DNA from 3 places in the Frankia sp. BMG5.60 genome. Region 3 is predicted to be linked to each of the others. Evidence: predicted binding sites of a transcription regulator. Region 3 holds the regulator's gene; each other region holds the start of a gene.
The links. Region 3 encodes LexA, which represses DNA repair genes until DNA is damaged. Its sites were predicted from a motif close to CGAACNNNNGTTCG; they were not measured.
Positions count from the first base shown of each region.

Region 1: AC5R91_RS04605 (alpha-ketoglutarate-dependent dioxygenase AlkB) is a predicted target of LexA. The motif match lies at 4,213-4,226, and genes of this name have one in related genera.
Region 2: AC5R91_RS05925 (HNH endonuclease signature motif containing protein) is a predicted target of LexA. The motif match lies at 3,309-3,322, and genes of this name have one in related genera.

Region 1 covers NZ_CM182091.1:1,087,398-1,093,900, reverse strand. The annotation lists gene AC5R91_RS04625 (Hsp70 family protein) at 1-1,112, opposite strand, end outside; gene AC5R91_RS04620 (winged helix-turn-helix transcriptional regulator) at 1,260-1,697, opposite strand; gene AC5R91_RS04615 (MFS transporter) at 1,862-3,358, shown strand; gene AC5R91_RS04610 (pyridoxamine 5'-phosphate oxidase family protein) at 3,422-3,820, shown strand; gene AC5R91_RS04605 (alpha-ketoglutarate-dependent dioxygenase AlkB) at 4,240-4,872, shown strand; gene AC5R91_RS04600 (MFS transporter) at 5,125-6,503, shown strand, end outside.
Region 2 covers NZ_CM182091.1:1,444,785-1,451,287, forward strand. The annotation lists gene ltrA (group II intron reverse transcriptase/maturase) at 39-1,319, opposite strand; gene AC5R91_RS05925 (HNH endonuclease signature motif containing protein) at 1,879-3,276, opposite strand; gene AC5R91_RS05930 (GNAT family N-acetyltransferase) at 3,628-4,104, opposite strand; gene AC5R91_RS05935 (ArsR/SmtB family transcription factor) at 4,363-4,980, shown strand; gene AC5R91_RS05940 (SRPBCC family protein) at 4,949-5,446, shown strand; gene AC5R91_RS05945 (SRPBCC family protein) at 5,668-6,503, opposite strand, start outside.
Region 3 covers NZ_CM182091.1:6,210,670-6,217,172, forward strand. The annotation lists gene AC5R91_RS25440 (helix-turn-helix domain-containing protein) at 1-737, opposite strand, end outside; gene hflX (GTPase HflX) at 1,098-2,558, shown strand; gene lexA (transcriptional repressor LexA) at 2,688-3,446, opposite strand; gene AC5R91_RS25455 (LysM peptidoglycan-binding domain-containing protein) at 4,118-4,423, shown strand; gene nrdR (transcriptional regulator NrdR) at 4,800-5,585, shown strand; gene AC5R91_RS25465 (vitamin B12-dependent ribonucleotide reductase) at 5,980-6,503, shown strand, end outside.

The DNA of each region.
Region 1 (6,503 bases), 2.7 Mb from region 3:
GGCGAGCGGTGGGGCGCGGCCGGTTCGAGGAGCTGGGCGGCGATCCGGGCCGCGCCGAGCGCCACCAGATGCTTGGGGTGCGCGTTGACGACGGTCGGGCGTCCCAGGGCCGACTCGACCGTGCGGGCCACCGCGGGGATGCGGGAGGAACCCCCGGCCAGCAGGACCGCCGACAGGTCCGCCGGCTCGACCCCGGCGGAGAGCAGGGTGCGGTGCAGCGCGTCCAGGGTGGAGTTGATCGCCGGCCGGACCATGTCCTCGAACCGTGCGCGGGTGAGCCGGACCTCGGCGCGGACCGTCGGCAGGAACACCGGGATCACGGTCTCCTCGTCGAAGGAAAGCGCCTCCTTGGCGAGCACGCACTCCTGCCGCAGCCGGGCCAGCGCGACGGCGCCGGCGTGGTCCTGCGGATCGATGTCGCTGACGGCACCGCCCAGCTCCCGGTCGACGTGGTGCAGAACGGCCTCGTCGAAGTCGATGCCGCCGAGCCACTCCACGCCCTCGGGCAGGCCCAGGATCTCCATCGAGCCCGCCTGGAACCGCAGGACGGCCGTGTCGAACGTCCCCCCACCCAGGTCGTAGACGGCGATGACCGCCCCCGGCGGGAGCTGGCGGACGGCGGTGTAGTGGGTGGCGGCGGCCACCGGCTCGGTCACCATCCGCACCTCGCCGATCCCCGCCAGCCGCGCCACCTCGTCGAACTGCTTCATCCGGTATGGGCCCCACACGGCCGGACGGCTCAGGACGATGGTCTCCGGCGGCGCCCCCTGCAGGTCGGTGACCGCGCGCACGGTGTCGCCGAGCGAGGCGGCCAGCAGCGCCGCCGGGGAGAACGGGGCGTCGCCCAGCACCAGGGGAGTGGGGTCGCCGAGCCGGCGCTTGTACCCCAGGGCCGCGTGGCCGGGCGCCAGCGCCGCCCGGCGCACGGCCGCCTCGCCGGACAGCAGGCGGCCGTCCGGGCCGGCGTAGACCACGGCGGGGGTGACGACGCTTCGGCTGCCCAGGCTCACCATCTCGGTGTGGCCCCAGCGGCCGACCCCCGCCGAGACGGGATGACCGACGGCCACCGCAGTGAAGGTGGTTCCGAGATCGACTCCGAGCCCGTACCTCACCTGCCCGACTCCCGCAACGCTCGGTCCGCCTGAATCCTTCACCGCGTGCCCTGTCAGGGTAGAAGGCCGGCGACCCTCCGTGGCCGGAGTTGTCTTGTTTTTCACCAAGGCGACGCCCGGACGACCGAACGGCCGGCGGGTGCACGGTTACCGGCGGTGGCCCGCGCGGTCCTGCTGCGCGTCGAAGGATCGCCGCGCCTGCTCGACCCGATCGAGGTTGGCCTGCGACCACTCGGCGAGCGTGGCGAACAGTGGAGCGAGACTGTTGCCGAGCTCGCTGATCTCGTACTCCACCCGGGGCGGCACCTCCTGGTGGTAGGTGCGCACCACCAGCCCGTCGCGTTCGAGCTGGCGCAGCCGCTGGGTGAGCACCTTGGGCGTGATGGTGCCGATCCGCCGCTCCAGCTCCACGAACCGCTGCCGGCCGAAGGCGTGCAGGGCCCACAGGATGGGGGTGGTCCAGCGGCTGAAGACGATGTCGACCACCGGCGAGATGCGGCAGGCCTGCTCCGGCGGCAGCGAGGTCGCCGGCCGGGGCGGGGCGGGCCGGGGCGGGGCGGGACGGGGCGGGGACGTGTCGAGCACGGTCACCTCCAGGAAAGTGGCTTTCCACTAGGTTCCTAAAGCTTTCGGAATGCTAGCTTCTCAAGGCATTCACCAAACGCTGTCCAACTGGCTTGTGCCGGGCCCGCCGAGGCCTCGCTCCGACGTTGCGCGACGCGGCACGACCCCGAGGCAGGAGCGCTGTCATGTCCATTCCGGAATCCGTGCAGAGCACGGATACTCTCGCCCCGCCGGCGGCCGGGGCCGCCCGCAAACCTGGGCTCATCCTCGCCTTCCTCAGCGTCGCCGGCTTTATGACCTTCCTCGACGTCTCCATCGTGAATGTCGCCCTGCCGACCATCGAGGACAAGCTCGACATCTCCGCGACACAGCTACCGTACGTCGTGACGACCTACGGCATGCTGCTCGGCGGGTTTCTGCTGCTGTGTGGACGCCTCGCGGACACTTACGGCCGCCGCCTGATGCTGCAGGGCGGCCTGACGCTGTTCGCCCTGTCCTCCCTGATGGCGGGCCTCTCCCAGGAGGCGGTCATGCTGATCGTCGCGCGCGGGCTGCAGGGCCTGGGCGCGGCCTTCATCGCCACATCGGCGCTGAGCCTGCTGACCAACAGCTTTCCCGAGGGGCCCGAACGCAACAAGGCGCTCGGCGTGTGGGGCGCGCTCAGCGGACTGGCGGCGGTGGCCGGAGTGACCCTGGGTGGCCTGCTGACCGACGGCCCCGGCTGGCGCTGGATCTTCTTCGTCAACGTTCCGATCGGTCTGCTCGGCGCGTTGGTCGCGCCGAGCGTGGTGGCCGAGAGCAAGGCCGCCGAACGCAGCTCCTCGTTCGACATCGCCGGCGCGGTCGCCCTGACCGCCGGCCTGGTCCTGCTGATCTTCTCCCTCGGTCAGACGGTCGACGACGCCGAGCCGCCCGGCGGGCGGATAGCGGCCGGCTTCATCGTCTCCGCGCTGCTGCTCGTGGCGTTCCTGCTCATCGAACGCCGCGCCCGCGATCCGCTGATCACCCTGAGCATCTTTCGGCGGCCGTCGCTGCGCGCGGCGAACCTCGCCGCCGTGCTACTGCTCGGCAACGTGGTGACGCTGTTCTTCTTCGCCAGCCTCTTCATGCAGCAGGTCCTCGACTACTCGCCGCTGCGGACCGGCCTGGCCTATGTGCCGCTGGCGGCGATCGTGGCCGTCGGCGCGGGCATCGCCTCCCAGCTCGTCACCAAGGTGCCCGCGAAGCTGGTGCTCCTGATCGGGCTGCTGCTCACCGAGGGCGGCATGCTGCTGCTGTGGCGGGCGCCCGTCGACGCCTCCTACCCGGTCGATCTGCTGCCCGCCTTCCTCATCACGGGCGTCGGTCTCGGCCTGTCCTTCGTGCCGATCCAGGTCGTGGCGTTCACCGGCGTCGGCGAACACGAGTCGGGTCTCGCCGCCGGTCTGATCAACACCAGCCAGGAGGTCGGCGGCGCGATCGGTCTGGCCGTCGCCGCCACCTACGCCTTCCGCAACCTGGCCGAGGTGACGGAGCGGGCGCACGGCGTGCCCGCGCTGGTGCACCAGGCGCGGGCCGGCGTCTTCCAGGACGCCTTCCTCACCGGTGTGATCTTCGTTGCCGCCGCCTTCCTGGTCACGTTGGTGCTGCTGCCCCTCACCCGGCCCGAGGACGCCCCCGACCCGACGGCACTGCCCGGCTGACCGCGGCACGGCCCTGCCACGTCGGCCCCGCGACGTCAGCCCCCATCCGGACAGGAGCGGTACATGCGCGGGCACACGATGATCCTGCCTCCCGCGGCGGAGGCGTTCCTCGCCGCCGACCATCTGGGCACCTTCATCACCCTGCGGCCGGACGGGTCGCCGCACGCGGCCCCGGTCCGCTTCACCTGGGACCCCGACGCCCGGCTCGCCCGCGTCATGACCGTGGCCTCCCGACGCAAGGCCCGCAATGTGCTGGCGCGTCCGGGCGGACGGGTGTCAATCTGCCAGGTCGACGGGGGGCGCTGGCTGACCCTGGAGGGCCCCGCGGTGGCGTCGGACGACCCGGGGCGGGTCGCCGAGGGCGTGCGCCAGTACACCCGACGGTACTGGTCGCGCCCGCCCAACCCGCGCGGGCTCGTCGTCATCGAGATCACCATCGACCGGGTGATGGGTCTGTACTGACCCGCCCCGCGGCGGCCCGCCGCCGTCCGGCCGGGGGACCGCCGCCCCCGAACACGGCCTTGATCGCGATCGGCGGACCGTGGTCCCGGGCGAAGGCGACGACCTGCTCGACGTCGCGCACCGGTCGCTGAGCCCGGCGACGAGCGGGGCGCCCGCCTCGTGGGCGATGCGCCGGGCGATTTTCTCCATCGGCCGGAGGAAGATTGGCGAACGGTGTCGAGAACCACCTTCCGGCATCCATCGACAAAGTTCAACACGCGATATGTCAGACGGGGGTGAAGTCTCCGTGGACGATCGTCAGAGTGGCAAATATCCGACAGGTCCGCGCTTTCCTGCGGCTGCGCCGTCGCGTTCTGCCGGCGGGCCATCGGGTCCGCGACGTCAGGCCCGGTCGAACTGGTGTTTGGTAGTCTGAGGTGGTGGACGTCGCCCCGTTCCAGGCCTCGCTGCTCGATGCCGCGGCGGCGGTCGAGGTCGCTCCGCTCGCGGGGGCCGTGCGCCGGCGCGTGCTGTCCGCGGGCGCGTGGGTGGACCTGCGGCCGCGTTGGATCGAGGGGGCGGACGCCCTGTTCGAGCGGCTGCGCGACGGGGTCCCCTGGCGGGCCGAGCGGCGCTCCATGTACGAGCGGGTAGTCGACATCCCGCGGCTGCTGGCCTTCTACGGCGGCGGCGAGGCGCTGCCCGACCCGGCGCTGGCCGCGGCGCGCGACGCGCTCGACGAGCGCTATGCGGCCGAGCTGGGGGAGCGGTTCGTCACCGCGGGACTGTGCCTGTACCGCGACGGCCGCGACAGCGTCGCCTGGCACGGCGACCGGATCGGGCGCGGTGGCCGGCAGGACACGATGGTGGCGATCGTCGTGCTGGGCTGCCCCCGGCCGCTGCTGCTGCGCCCGCGTGGCGGCGGCCCGGCGCTGCGCTTCGAGCTCGGCCACGGCGACCTGATCGTCATGGGCGGTAGCTGCCAGCGCACCTGGGATCACGCGGTGCCCAAGTCGTCCCGACCGGTGGGTCCGCGGATCAGCGTCCAGTTCCGCCCGCGCGACGTGCGCTGAGCTCCCGTCGGCGCTGAGCTCCCGCCGGCGGGGAGTGCCCGGTGGCTGCGCGGCGCGTGTCCCGACCCGCCACGGACGGCGGATGTTCCCGGTCCGCCCGCCTTCGTGACCGAGAAAACGCGGGCGGATCGTTTTATTGACAGATCGGTCCAGAACTCTCTAGGTTTTGTGTACCGATCAGTCCAATAACTGGTGCCGTCGCGGATGAGCGTGCCGTCGGCGGGCGCTTCCCCCTTCTGAAGGCGAGATCCGATGACTCTGCAGGACGAAGTCGCCGCGCTGCGGCCGACCTCGGCCACCGGCGGCGGTCGTGACACCCGCCCGGCGCTGGTCCTCGCCGTGCTGTCGATCGCGAGCTTCCTCGCCCAGCTCGACGTCTGGATCACCAACGTCGGCCTGCCGAACATCGGCGCGGGCGTCGGGGCGGCGTCGCTGTCCGATCTGAGCTGGGTGTTGAACGGTTACGCGATCGTCTACGCGGCGCTGCTGGTCCCGGCGGGCCGCCTCGTCGACCGCTTCGGCCGCAAGGGCGGGTTCCTGCTGGGGCTGGCGCTGTTCGCCGCCGCGAGTCTCGGCGCCGGCCTCAGCGGCGACGTGTGGGTCCTCGTCGCCTTCCGCGTCGCCCAGGCCGTCGGGGCCGCGTTGCTGACCCCGGCCAGCCTCGGGCTCGTGCTGGTCAGCGCGCCGCCGGAGAAGACGGCGACCTACGTCAAGATCTGGTTCACCACCGGGGCGCTGTCCGCGGCCTCCGGCCCGGTGCTCGGCGGGCTGCTGGTGCAGGCGTCGTGGCGGTGGCTGTTTCTGATCAACATCCCGGTCGCGGTGGGCGCGATCGCGCTGGCCGCCCGCCACGTCCCGCGGACCCGCGGCGAGCGGGACCTGCGGGTGCCCGACATGCTCGGCGGCGCCGTCCTGATGATCTCGGTTGCCGCGCTGTGCCTCGCCATCGTCGAGGGGCCGCAGTGGGGCTGGTCGGGTGGCCGCGTCGTCGGCGCGTTCGTCGTGGCCGCCGTCGCCGTCGCCGCGTTCCTCGTCCGCTCCGCCCGCCACCCGGCGCCGGTGGTCGCGCTGTCGCTGTTCCGCAACCGCGTCTTCGCCGCCGGCAATCTGGTCCCGCTGCTCTCGTTCGCCTCGTTCGGGCTGGTGCTGCTCTCGGCGATCCTGTTGCTGCAGGGCCACTGGGGCTACTCCGCCATCCGCACCGGTCTGGGCACGGCGCCCGGCCCGGTCGTCTTCGCCGCCGGGGCCGCGCTGGCCGAGGCGCTGCACCAGCGGGGCGGGCTGAGGATCGGGCGGATCGCCGCGGTCGGGATGGCCATCGGCGTGGTCGGCCTGCTGCTGCTGGCCCTGCTCGCCGACGACGGGGCGAGCTACGCCACCGGCTTCCTGCCCGGCTGGCTGTCGCTCGGCCTCGGGCTGGGCCTCGCGGTGCCGGCGGCGATCTCGTCGGCCACGGTCGAGCTCGCCCCCGCGGACGCCGCGACCGGCAGCGCGATCGTGTCGATGGCGGTGCAGGTCGGCTCTGTGATCGGCGTGAGCATCCTGGTCGCGATCCTTGGCACGGCGTCCTCCGCGGCGCCGGTGGCCGCCTACCGGCATGCCTGGTTCGTGGCGTTGGGCCTCGCGGTGGC
Region 2 (6,503 bases), 3.0 Mb from region 3:
CCGCCGCCGCTCGCAGAACCGTGCGTGACAGTCTCCCGTCACACGGCTCCCGTTGCCGCGCCGCTCGGGAGCGCTCCGTGACGCCAGTGTGCGAACAGGTCCGGGATGTTGCTGGCGATCTGGGCGAGTCGCCTCCGGGCCTTTGCTGGCGCGCGGTGCAGGTGCTTGTATTTCCGGCATGCCCACTTGACGAGATGCGGATTGATCCGATCCGCCAGGAAGCTGGTCAACAGGGATTTGTAGAAGTGCCCGTAGTAGTTGATCCAGCCCGTCACGATGGGGTTGATCCACGCGGCGAGCTGCCTGAAGTCCAGGCTGGTGCAGCGGCCGAGTCTCCATCCTCGGACTAGCCGGGACATTGCTTTCCCGGCTGCCCTGCTGAACGCGGGAAGGAAGCCGAGTTTCCATCTTCCGTCCCTGAGTCGCGCGCAGCGTGGCCGGAACGTGTACCCGAGGAAGGTGAATTCCACGGGGCTGCCTGGGCGGCGCTCACGGCCGTCCTGATGGCAGTACACGACCCTGGTCTTGTCCTGGTTGGTCTTGAGGCCGAACTTCCACAGCCTCGCGGCGATGACGTTGCGAATGTACTTCGCTTGCTTCTCGCTGCGACAGTGGACGACCACATCGTCGCTGTACCTTTCGAACCTGACCGTGGGTTGCGTCCGGGCCATCCAGGCATCGAACGCGTAGTGCATGAACAGGTTCGTGAGCACGGGAGAGACGGGAGACCCCTGTGGAGTTCCTTTGTCTCGTTCCCGTAGGGAGCCGTCGGACATCTGGACCGGTGCGGTGAGCCACCGTTGGACGTAGAGCGTTACCCATCGGTGGTTGGTGTGGCGTTCCACGGCCAGCAGGATTTCCTGGTGCGGCACGGTGTCGAAGAACTTGTGGATGTCGAGGTCGACGACCCACGCTTGTTCCCAGCACCGTTTCCGGCAGGTCGCCACCGCGTCCAGCGCCGAGCGTCGGGGCCGGTAGGCGTAGGAGTCCGGGTGGAAGATCTTCTCTCCCTGGGGCTCCAGCACCATCGCGACCACGGTCTGCGCGACGCGGTCGGCCACGGTGGGTATGCCGAGCGTCCGCGTTCCTCCTGCTGGTTTCGGGATCTCCACAGCCCTCACCGGCGCCGGGAAGTAGCCTCCCGACGACATCCGGTTCCAGACGCGGTAGAGGTTGTTCTTCTCGTCCCGCGCGAACTCCGCCAACGACTGCTCGTCGACGCCGGCGGCACCCTTGTTCGCCTTGACTTTCTGGTATGCCTCCCAGACGAGCTGTTTCGGAATGTCAAACGACTTTCCCGAGGACGCCGCCTCGACCATCCGGTTCCTCCCGTTCCCGGTTGACCTTCGATCGGAAGCCTGACAACCCGCCCCCTTCGCTCCGCCCCCATTACAGGAGCTTCGTCGCTACTACGGGGCGGTCCGCCCCCCTGCCCCGTGACCGGTACTCTGCCCCTCACGGCTCTTCACCGTTCGGAGTCCTCCCTCTCGCCGACCACGTCAACCCGCGGCCGTCGTTTCCGGGGCGAGGGGTTCTACCGTTCCGTGCTGAAGCCTGGACCGGGCTCACGCCACCTAAACGCCGGACACCGCCAGGGCAGTAGACAGGCACCTCCCTGACTGCTCCCGGGATAAACACCAGACCCCGGTTTTGATCTCGTCTTATGCGTTACGACGCTTCGTCGGTGGTTCACGGTCGTTCGTCTTCCCGGCCCGTACCTGCCGCCTCTCGGGCGACGTTTCCGTGTCGCTCACCACCCCGCCTCATTCAACGGAGCGGCACCCGGTGGTTTGAGACCTTCTCCTGTAAGACGATCCCGAAGGGCCTACCTTCATCTTCAGCACAGCACCACAACGTCGAGGATCCGCTTCTACATCATTACCTCTCAGTCATGTTCGGTATCGCACGGTGATAACCGCAGAGAAGGACGCTGTTGTCCAGCGAAGTATGGCCGCCGTCTATCCAATGGTGGATATGGTGCGCTTCGGGCCATCCTGCCGGACGATCGCAGCCGGGGAACGCGCAGCCGTTGTCTCGGGCAATCAGCGCCTGGCGGATGTCGGCGGTGACGGTGCGGTGCGCACGGCCGACGTCGAGGGGGACGCCGGCGGGGTCGAGAATGATGCGACGGACCGATGCGTCACAGGCGATGCGACGAAGGGCCTCGCGGGGCAGGGGCTGCCCCCAACTGGTGGTCGCGGGCAGGCGGGAGCGGCCGAGCAGCGCCGCCCAGGGAATGGTGACGGTCAGGTGCGGGCGGATCCCGCCGCTGGCGGGCAGCGCGGCGGTGTCAAGGGTGCGGCCGAGCAGGTCGACGAGGGCGTCGGCGCGCCGGCGGGCGGGGCTACGTGGGTCGAGAGTGCCGTCGACGGCGGGGCGGGGTGCGGCCAGCGGGTCCAGCGCGGTGCGTAGCAGAGCGGCGGCTTCCGCATCGAGCTCGCCGCTGATCCGGGTCATCCCGTCCGGCAACTCCGACATCCACAGCCCCCGCCGCCGCGCCGGATCCTCTCCACCCCCATCGGCCAGACTGCCGGGATCGGCGGCGGCGCGACCCCCGGGATCGGCGGAATCGGCGGAATCCGCGGGATCCGCGGGATCCGCGGGGTCGTGGGGTTGGCCGACGTCCGCACCGCCAGCGCCTGACTCGCCCTCGCCGGACTGCGCGCCGGCACCCGGCGCATCGCCCTGACTGGCAGACCCGCCGGGAGCCGGGTCGGGCGGATCGCCGCCGGGGCTGGGATCCGCCCACGTCAATGTCTCGCGTAGGTGACGGGCCAGGCGGGCCAGCGCGGTCGGATCGAACTCGTCGGCCTGCCGCAGCAGGAACGCCTCCGCCCGCCGGCGCACGTCCGCAGTCACCCCGGCGGGCAGGGATCTCATCCCCGCGACGATCACCAAGGCCTGCTCCACGCCGATCTCCCCCACGGCCAGCCGCTGCCCGGTGGCCGCCAGCGGGCCGTCCACGGCCACAGCCAGATCAACCAGACGGCCGGCGTCGGCCGCACGCACCCGGAGCCGTTCCCGCAGCCACGCCGCCGTGCTACTTGCACCGACCCGCCGCGCCAAACCCCGGCCGTGCACCTCCGCAACCACCTGAAGCCGAAACGCCGCCAGCCGCGTCAATACCGCCGTGCAGTCAACCAGACAGGCGTCCAGTTCAGCATCCGACAGCGCCCACACCCGGCCACCGCTCAGCTCGTCCACCCCGGCGGACACCGCCGCGACCCCTTCGAGCAGCGCAGACGACCCACCGGCACCATCAGGATTCCCGACCATGAGAAAAGCCTAGGCAATTCCCATCCAGAAGTCGAACAGATGTTCGCATCCGTAACCGATGCTCCCTTCTGGTCGTCCCAGAGACAACAACCACGACCACAACACCAAGGCTGTCCCCTGCGGGCGCCAAGGGAAGGCGATCATCTACGTGCCGATCGACCAACGATGAGCCGTACTCCTACGGAGCTGCCACTCCCAGCACGTGGCGGTTTCGGTGTACCTGGCACATTCAAGGTCACCGGCACCGGCACCGGCACCCGAGTCGATGACAGCCCGCAGAACCTGATCGAATTCGAATTCGAGAATCCAGTGACCGCACAGAGACCTGCCGGCCAAGGACCACCAGGGAGACTATAGGTCCATCCCGAGCACAGTGTGCACGACGATCTGCCCGCCGTGGTCGTCAGCGAGGTGCCGCATCCCGATCTTCCCTGCTACCCGCCGTGAGGCCGTGTTTCCGGGGTGAACGATCGCCACAAGCCGTTTCGCGCCAAGCTGGTCGCGGGCAAAGTCCCTGCAGGCCGCTGCCGCCTCGCTGGCCAGTTCCTGACCCCACAGACGGGGCAGGACGTGATAGCCGACCTCGAGCATCAGGGCTCCGTTGACCGTCTGCCAGGTGAGCCCGCAGTCCCCGACAAAGGCCCCGCCGTGGGTCTCGACGATCCACAACCCGTGTCCGAATCGGGCATAGTTTTCCTGGTTCCAGGCGATCCACGCGGCCGCCTGCCCACGCGTCTTCGGGGCCGGGTAGTAGGTCATGACCTGTTCGTCTCCGAGCAGGCCGGCCATCACATCAAGGTCATCCGGAGTCATCTGACGGAACCGCAGCCGGGACGTCGGAGGGGGAACCCGCCCGCGACGCTACTGCACCCCGGATCTTCGGCAGGTTCCCGCGGGCGGCTGGTGACCATGAGGGTCAATTGCCCCGGAACCGGAATGACCCGGCAGCGACCACGGGCAGTCGGAGCGGGCCGGGCAGTTGGAGCGGGCCGCCCGAGCGGGCCGGTCGGCGGCCGCCGCAGGGACCGACGGTTCCGGGGACGCCCGCCTTGCCTCGCTCACCGGTGTCCGCTAACGTACAACCCGATGGTTGTAGATCAGGGCTCTGACGAGTACGCCGATCGCCTCTTCCATGCCCTGGCAGACGCGACGAGGCGCGAGATCGTGGCGCTCACCCTGACCGGTGAGCATTCGGTCTCCGATCTCGCCCGGCGGTTCCCGATGAGCTTCGCGGCCGTTCAGAAGCACGTGGCGGTGCTGGCGGGCGCCGGGCTGGTCACGAAGCGGCGGCAGGGTCGGGAGCAGCGCGTGCGGGGCAACGCGGACGCGCTGCGCGAGGTTCATCGGCTGCTGGACGAGCTTGCGGCCCTGTGGCAGGGACGTATCGATCGGATGGCCGCGATCCTCGCCGAGCCCGACCCGCCCGACAGCCACCCGTCCGACAGCGACATGGCAGCGAGCGACCCGTCCGACAGCGACACGGCAGAAAGCGACACGGCAGAAAGCGAGCGGGAGGCGGCGCCCCGGGAGGCGGCGACCGGGCAGACCGCGACCAGGAGCCCGACGTCGACCAGCGACACTGCAGGTCAGCGGCCGACGACCGAACGGCCGAGCAGCCGGCAGACGACAGGCCAGCAGACAACGAACGAGCAGACGGCGAGGAGCAACGCGCATGACCGTGATCGACGTGAAGAAGAATCCTGAGGCCCTCAGCCTCGCCATCAGCTCCAGGTTCGAGGCGCCGCCGCAGCGGGTGTGGCGGATCTGGGCCGACCCGCGCCAGCTCGAACGGTGGTGGGGGCCGCCGACGTACCCGGCGACCGTCGTCGACCACGACCTGGCTCCCGGCGGGTCGGTCACGTACTTCATGACCGGGCCGGAGGGAGACAAGCACTACGGCTGGTGGCGCGTCCGGGCGGTCGACGTCCCACACCGGCTGGAGTTCGAGGACGGCTTCGCCGACGACTCGGGCCGCCCCAACCTCGACCTGCCCACCACGATCGTCCGCGTCCAGCTCACCGCGGACGGCGAGTCGGCGACCGTGATGACGATCGAGAGCACCTTCCCCTCGCCCGAAGCGATGGAGCAGATGGTGTCCATGGGCATGGTCGAGGGCATGTCCGAGGCCCTGGGCCAGATCGAGGCACTGCTGGCGGGCGCCGCGGCCTGACCGCGTGCCCCGTGCGCGGCGGTAGCTCGTCGGCGACGTCGAAGGCCCCCGGGCGTCGCGCCCGGCCCGCCCGCCAGACGGCCCCCCGGTGGCCGTCTGGCGGGTGGCCGTCTGGCGGGCGGACTCGTATGCCGCCTGATCCAGCGTCATCGCGGTGCGCGGCCGATCGCGCGCCCCGCCTGCCGAGATCACAGCTCCGACACGTCCGCCGGCGTGGACGATCAGCCGCCGACCGACGCCCCGGGCCTGGCCTCGGCGTCGGAGGGCGCTTCGGACTCGTCGCCGGTGTCCTCGTCCGAGGGCTCGGGTGTCGCGGCGCCCGCGGGCCGCCCGGCGTCGCCGCGGCCCGAGTCGGCCGCGTCGTCGGTGTCCCGCCTGCCCTCGGACTCCTCCGCGCCCTGTTCGCCTTCGTCGGGTTCGTCGGGCTGTTGGACGACCTCGCCGTCGCGGATCACACCACGCCACGAGCCGCTCGCCTCGCCCTGCATCGTGATGTAACGGCGGAAATGCTTGAGATCGAGCCGGGCCCGTCGACCACCGGCCCGCCAGATATTCCCGGTCTTCTCCATCAATCCGGACGGATAGTATTCCATGGCCAGCAGGACCCGGGTCAGGTCGTCGGCGAGCGGATGGAACGTGACGGCTCCCTTGGTGGAACCCTTCGCGCCCTCCGAGGTCCATACGATCCGCCGGTCCGGTATCTGCTCCTGGACCTTTGCCGCCCAGCTACGGCGGGATTTGAAGACCTTGACCCGCCAGTTCTGCTCGGTCTCGCTCTTCGCGTCCACCGCCTCGACGCCCTTCATGAAGCGGGAGAACTGCGGGTACTGCGTCCACTGGTCATAGGCCACGGAGACCGGCACTCCGACGTCGATCGTCTCTTCGATGTTCGTGGCCTTGGGCGGCCCACTCTTTCCGCCGGACCCCTTGCCACCGAGATGCAGCACCGACTTGACCTTGTCCTTCACCGCCGTGGCCGCCGTCGAGAACGCGGCCCGCATCGGCGACTTCCCGCTGGCCAGCTGCTTGGAGCCCGCCTTGAGCGCGGAGCCCGCAC
Region 3 (6,503 bases):
GCGCGCACCTCCCGGGCCAGATGGGCCTGATCGGCGTAGCCGGCGTCGGCGGCCACCGCGGCCAGGCGCCGGCCGGTCCGCGCCGAGCTCAGCGCCTCCTGCAGCCGCAGGATGCGGGCGAGCGTCTTCGGGCCGTACCCGAACATCTGCCGGCAGCGGCGCAGGAGCTGGCGTTCGCTGAGCGCGGCCGCTCGCGCCACATCCGCCACCGGCGACCCGGCCCGGATTCCGGCGACGATCGCCGGCACCAGCGGATCGCCCAGTCCCGGATCGCGGGGGCGGGCGGCGACGCACGTCTCGAGCACCAGCGCCGGATCGCCCGCGTCGGCGAGCCGTTCGGCGAGTCGGCGGGCCGGACCCGCGCCCCACAGGTCGGCAAGGTCCGGGCGGCGGTCGCGCAGCTCCGCGGCGGGCACCCCGAGCCGGGCCGGCCCGCGCCCGGGGTCGAAGCGCAGGCCGAGGTAGCACACCCCCGGCGCCCAGCTCGCGAGCGTGGCGACCGTGTCCGGGCCGGCGACGATCAACCGGCCGTCGGAGCTCCAGATGATGTCGATGCAGCCGTCGGGCAGGATCCGGTGGACCTGCGCGGCCCGTCCGTCGGCGGCCGGGTTGCCCGCCGGCAGGCGCCGCCGCAGCGGGCTGGCACCCGCCCGATCGAGGTCGCTGGTGGGCCCGGACGGGCCTTGCGCGGACCAGAGCGTCGCCGGCAGCCGGGTCGTCGGCCGTTCCCGGTACACGGCGTCGACGGTACGCGGCCCGGCGTACCGTGCGGGCGTCTGTCCCGTTCGGGGCGCCTGTCTCGTCCAAACGCCGGTCCCGTTCGGGGGCACCGGTCTCGTCCAGGTGCCCGTCCTGTCCAGGTGCCCGTCCGGTCCGGCGCGAAGGTCACGGTGTGCCAGCCCGGAAACCGTTCGCGATCGTCATGGCGGCGTGGGACCCTGGTGGGAGACGGGATGAATCCGCGAGGGAAGCGGTCGGCGCCCCGCGCCGACGCTTGCCCGCGGACCTCATCAGGTCGCCGGAACCCGCGAGCGTGACCTGGCCGGACGAAGCGGCGCGGAATCTCGCGGCAGCGAGCCGCGTTGAGAACGGATGGTATGACTCTTCCTGCCGACGCCCTGACGGCGTCCACTTTCGACAGATCCCTCATCGACCTCGCCGATTCGGATTCGGCGTACCTCTCGGGCTTCTATGACGATTCGGGGGACGGCTTCGACCTGGAGGAGCGCGCGGCACTGCGCCGCGTGCCCGGCCTGGCCACCGAGCTCGACGACGTCACCGAGGTCGAGTACCGCCAGTTGCGGCTGGAGCGGGTCGTCCTCATCGGCGTGTGGACGTCGGGTTCGCTGCGGTCGGCCGAGGCATCCATGGCGGAGCTCGCCGCCCTCGCGACCACGGCGGGTTCGGTCGTGCTGGACGCGCTCGTGCAGCGACGCGACCGGCCGGACGCCTCGACCTACGTCGGGTCCGGCAAGGCCCGCGAACTCGCCGAGGTCGTCACCGCGACCGGCGCGGACACGGTGATCTGCGACGGCGAGCTCACCCCGGGCCAGCTACGCCAGTTGGAGGAGGTCGTCAAGGTCAAGGTCATCGACCGGACCGCGCTCATCCTCGACATCTTCGCCCAGCACGCGACGTCTCGGGAGGGCAAGGCCCAGGTCGAGCTCGCCCAGCTCCAGTACATGCTGCCCCGCCTGCGCGGCTGGGGTGAGTCGATGTCCCGCGCCGCGGCCAGCGGCGGTGGGCGCGCGCCCATCGGTACTCGCGGACCTGGCGAGACGAAGATCGAGACAGACCGCCGACGGCTGCGCGCGCGGATGGCGCGTCTGCGCCGGGAGCTCGCCGGGATGGCAACCGTGCGGGAGACGAAGCGGTCGGCCCGCCGGCGCGGCGAGGTGCCCGCGGTGGCGATCGCCGGTTACACCAACGCCGGCAAGTCCTCGCTGCTCAACCGTCTCACCGGCGCCGGCGTCCTCGTCGAGGACGCGTTGTTCGCCACGCTGGATCCCACCGTGCGGCGCGCGACCCTGCCGGACGGCCGGGCGTTCACCCTCACCGACACGGTCGGGTTCGTCCGGCACCTCCCGCACCAGATCGTCGAGGCGTTCCGCTCGACCCTGGAGGAGGTCGCCGACGCGGACCTCATCCTGCACGTCGTCGACGGCTCCGCCCCCGACCCGGCCGCCCAGATCTCAGCCGTACGCGAGGTGCTCAACGACATCGACGCGGGCAACGTGACCGAGCTGATCGTCGTGAACAAGGTCGACGCCACCGAGTCGACCGTCCTCGCCGGCCTGCGCCAGCTCGCGCCCGACGCGGTCTTCGTCTCGGCGCGCACGGGGGAGGGGCTGACCGCGCTCGTCGACGCTCTGTGCGACCGAGTCCCCCACCCCGACGTGGAGATGAAGGTCCTCGTCCCCTACACGCGGGGCGATCTCGTCTCGCGGGTACACGCTCACGGCGAAGTGCTCGAGTTGGAGCACACGGCGGACGGCACCCGACTGCTCGCGAGGGTGTCGCCGTCGCTCGCCGCGGAACTGCACACCTTCCAGCCCTGACCCGTCCAGCCCTGATCCGCCGCGCCGGGACCGGCGCTGAGCTCGCCGTCGGCGCGGTCGGCGGAGCATACCCGCCCGGTCCACGGCAGCCGAATCGGCCGGCCGCCTCGCGCGGCCGGCCGTCCACGGTCAGACCCGGCGCAGCACGGCGACGATCCGCCCGAGGATCGTCGCCTCTTCGCCAGGGATGTCGCTGAACGTCGAGTTCTCCGGGTGCAGCCAGACCTTGCCGTCGCGGACCCGTAGCCGCTTGACCGTCGCCTCGCCGTCGATCATCGCGGCGACGATCTCACCGTTGTCCGCGACCGGCTGCTGGCGCACCACCACCCAGTCGCCGTCACAGATTGCCGCGTTGATCATCGATTCGCCGACGACCCGGAGCAGGAACAGGGTGCCCTCGCCGACGATCTCCTTCGGCAGCGGAAAGACGTCCTCGATCGCCTGCTCGGCCAGGATCGGCCCCCCGGCGGCGATCCGCCCGAGGACCGGCACGTAGGCCGCGGACCCCTCGCCGCTCGCGCCGGCCGGGGCCGCGGCGCCCGGGAACGTCGACACGACGGCCGCCGCGCCGGAGTCGGCCTTGCGCCGCGGCCGATCGGGGCTGAGCACCTCCATCGCCCGCGGACGGTTCGGGTCCCGGCGCAGGTAGCCCTTCTCTTCCAGCACCTTGAGCTGATGCGCCACGCTGCTCGTGCTGGTCAGCCCCACCGCCTCCCCGATCTCCCGCACGCTGGGCGGGTACCCGCGCCGTTCCACCTCGGCCCGGATGACCTCGAGCACCTTGCGCTGCCGGGGGGTCAGGCCGGCTGCGTCCGCGGGGTTTTCGGGAAAGGCCCGCACGTTGCCGCGGGCCCCGCCCCGGCGTGTACCCCTGCCTTGGCTGGTCATCGCCTACCGCTCTCCTCGTCGCCTACTCTGTCGCCGGTGGGCCGCCGCTCGGCCGCGCGCTGGACGTGCGCGCGGCTGTCGGCCTCGCCCGGCGAGACCGGCACCCCCCACGGCACCCGGCTGTCCGCGACCGGGGGAGACCGCCCGGTGCAAACCTGATCGTCTCGACGGTAACCGCCCGGTCGCGGAATCTCAAACGTCTGTTCGAGCGTGTCCCTTTCCCTGGCGGGACTCCGGTGTGACAATCGATCAGGAGTTCGATCGAACGGGAGTTCGTGGCGTCGACGACGTGGTCCGGGGCGCCTTGGGAGGAAGCCGTGCAAAGCGCGCACACCACACAGGTGGTCGATCTGGCGGCCGCCCGGGAGCGGGCGGTGCGCCGCGCCGGGGGATGGCCGGCGAGCGGTCCGGCGCGGATGCGGGTGGCCCTGCCGGCCGCCAGGGTCGGTGCCGGGAGGCCGGTTCCGAGGGCGTGCCCCTCGCACGCGCCGGTTCCCCGGGCGACGAGGTCCGAGGCGCAGAAGTCCCAGGCGTCGAAGTCTCAGGTGTCGAAGTCTCAGGTGTCGAGGTCTCAGGCGTCGAGGTCCGAGGCGCCGGGATCTCGGTCGCGGAGATCCCGGTCGCCGGGCCCGCCGCGGCGGCTTGCCCGCGGATCAGGATCCCGGCCGCCGGTGCGCCGCGCCGCCGGCGAGCCGCTGCCGCCGCTGCGGCTGACCCACCGCGGCCGGGTGGTCGTGGTCGCCGTCGTCGCGCTGGCGATCGCCGCGGTGCTGGTGGTCGTCCTGCCGCGCGCCTCGATCGCGTGGTCCGGCGAGCCGCCGCGGGGTCACCTGGTCCTCGCCGGGGAGACGCTGTGGGAGATCGCAGTCGCGCTCGATCCCGACGCCGACACCCGCGCCGTCGTGGATCGGCTGATGCGGATCAACCATCTCCCCTCGGTCGAGCTCACCCCCGGCCAGTTCCTGTTGCTGGGCTGACCCTCCGGTCGGCCGGTCCGCTCCGCCACCGTCCGGTCCCGATCGGCGCTCGGCGGCTCGCCGCCGTGACGGGCCGGTGCCCGGCGGCAGCGGGCGGGTGCGGCGCCCTCGCGCAGGGTTGTCGCGCCCCCGCGGGCTGATGTCCCGGTGTGACACGCGGGGGGTCGGTGTCCCCATCACTGGGGTTGTGCGCTAGGTTAGACACAACATCTGGTGCTTATGCGGGTGTAAGTCATCCACAGGTTGCGCACAGGCTTTCCACAGAGGTGCGGGCGGCCGTCCACAGGGGCGGCTCGGCCGGTGCGGAGGCGCGGGTCGGCTCGCTGTCCCGCCGCGCCAGGTGGCCGCGCCGGACCGGACGAAGGAGGCGTATCGCGTGCGATGCCCGTTCTGCCGGCATCCGGACAGCCGTGTCGTCGACAGCCGGGAGGCCGAGGAGGGCTCGGCGATTCGGCGGCGGCGATCCTGCCTGTCGTGCGGTCGCCGGTTCACCACCATGGAGGAGGCGTCGCTGCGGGTGCTCAAGCGCAGCGGCGTGGCGGAGCCGTTCAGTCGCGCGAAGGTGATCACCGGTGTGCGCAAGGCCTGCCAGGGCCGGCCGGTGCGCGACGACGATCTTGCTCTGCTGGCCCAGCGGGTTGAGGATGCCGTGCGCTCCTCGGGCTCGGCGGAGGTCCCCGCGGAGGCGATTGGCCGGGCGATCCTCGGCCCGCTCCGCGAGCTCGACGAGGTGGCCTACCTCCGCTTCGCCTCGGTGTACCTGGCCTTCGAGTCGCTCGGCGACTTCGAGAGCGCGATCGCGGCGCTGCGGGCCGAGACGTCCGGAGCCCGCCGCGGCGCCGACCTCGACGACCTTGACGAGCTGGGAGATCCAACCGTCCGTCCCGCCGGCGGAGCGTTCACCGACCAGGCGGACCCGTCGCAGCGGGCCGGTCCCGAAGGCCCCCCACCCGGCGGCCGGCGGGCCGACTCAGATACCCCACGCCCCGGCCGCCCAGGCCGGGACACACCCGCCGCCGTCCGCGAGCAGCCGGAGACCCCGGGCCGCCGTGGCGGCGGAAACCAGTTGAACATCGTCGAGGGCGGGCTCGGCCGGGCCGAGCCGATCACGGGGGAGTACGAGGTCGGCCGGGTGCGCGGCGCCTCGGCCACCCGCACCTGACGGGGCCGCCGCGGGACCGCCGAGGCCCCGTCCCGCCCGTCCCGCTAGCAGCTCGCCGCCCCGCCGGCCCGTTCCCGTCTGGACGGGACGACCTGACCCGGCCGGCGTGGGCGTCCGATCCCGCGCGACCCGGTTTCGCGCGTCCTGCTCGCGACCCCTACCCGGCCGCGCCCGTGGGCGGACGGCGCGGGGACGGGGGCCGGACCGCCGGGGCCGGTGTGTTCGTCATGCGTGTCGCTGCCGCCGGACCCGGTCGACCCCAGGGTTCGGCGTCGGCCGATACGCCGATTCGCCCGCGGTCCGCCGTCCACGCGTGCAGTGGACCGGGCCCGGGCGGGGATGCCACCACCAGTGCGCCAGCGCGCGCCGATGAGAAGACAGGACGAGGAGCGTCATGACCGAAAGTCGCGGCACGAAGGCGGGCAGGTCTGCGGCCAGGGCGGGCGGATTGAAGATCCGGCGCTCGCGCACCACCGCCGGCGTCCACCCGTACGACGAGGTCACCTGGGAGACCCGGGACGTCGTCATGACCAACTGGCGGGACGGTTCGGTCAACTTCGAGCAGCGCGGGGTGGAGTTCCCCGATTCCTGGTCGGTCAACGCGTCGAACATCGTGACGAGTAAGTACTTCCGCGGGGCGCTGGGCACGCCCGGCCGGGAGTCCTCCCTGCGCCAGCTCATCGACCGGGTCGTGCACGCCTACGGAGCGGCCGGCCGCGAGCACGGCTACTTCGCCGCCGACGCCGACGCCGAGATCTTCGAGCACGAGCTGACCTGGATGCTGCTTCACCAGGTGTTCAGCTTCAACTCCCCGGTGTGGTTCAACGTCGGAACCTCGGCCCCCCAGCAGGTCTCCGCGTGTTTCATTCTTTCAGTTGATGACACTATGGAGTCGATTCTCAACTGGTACCGCGAGGA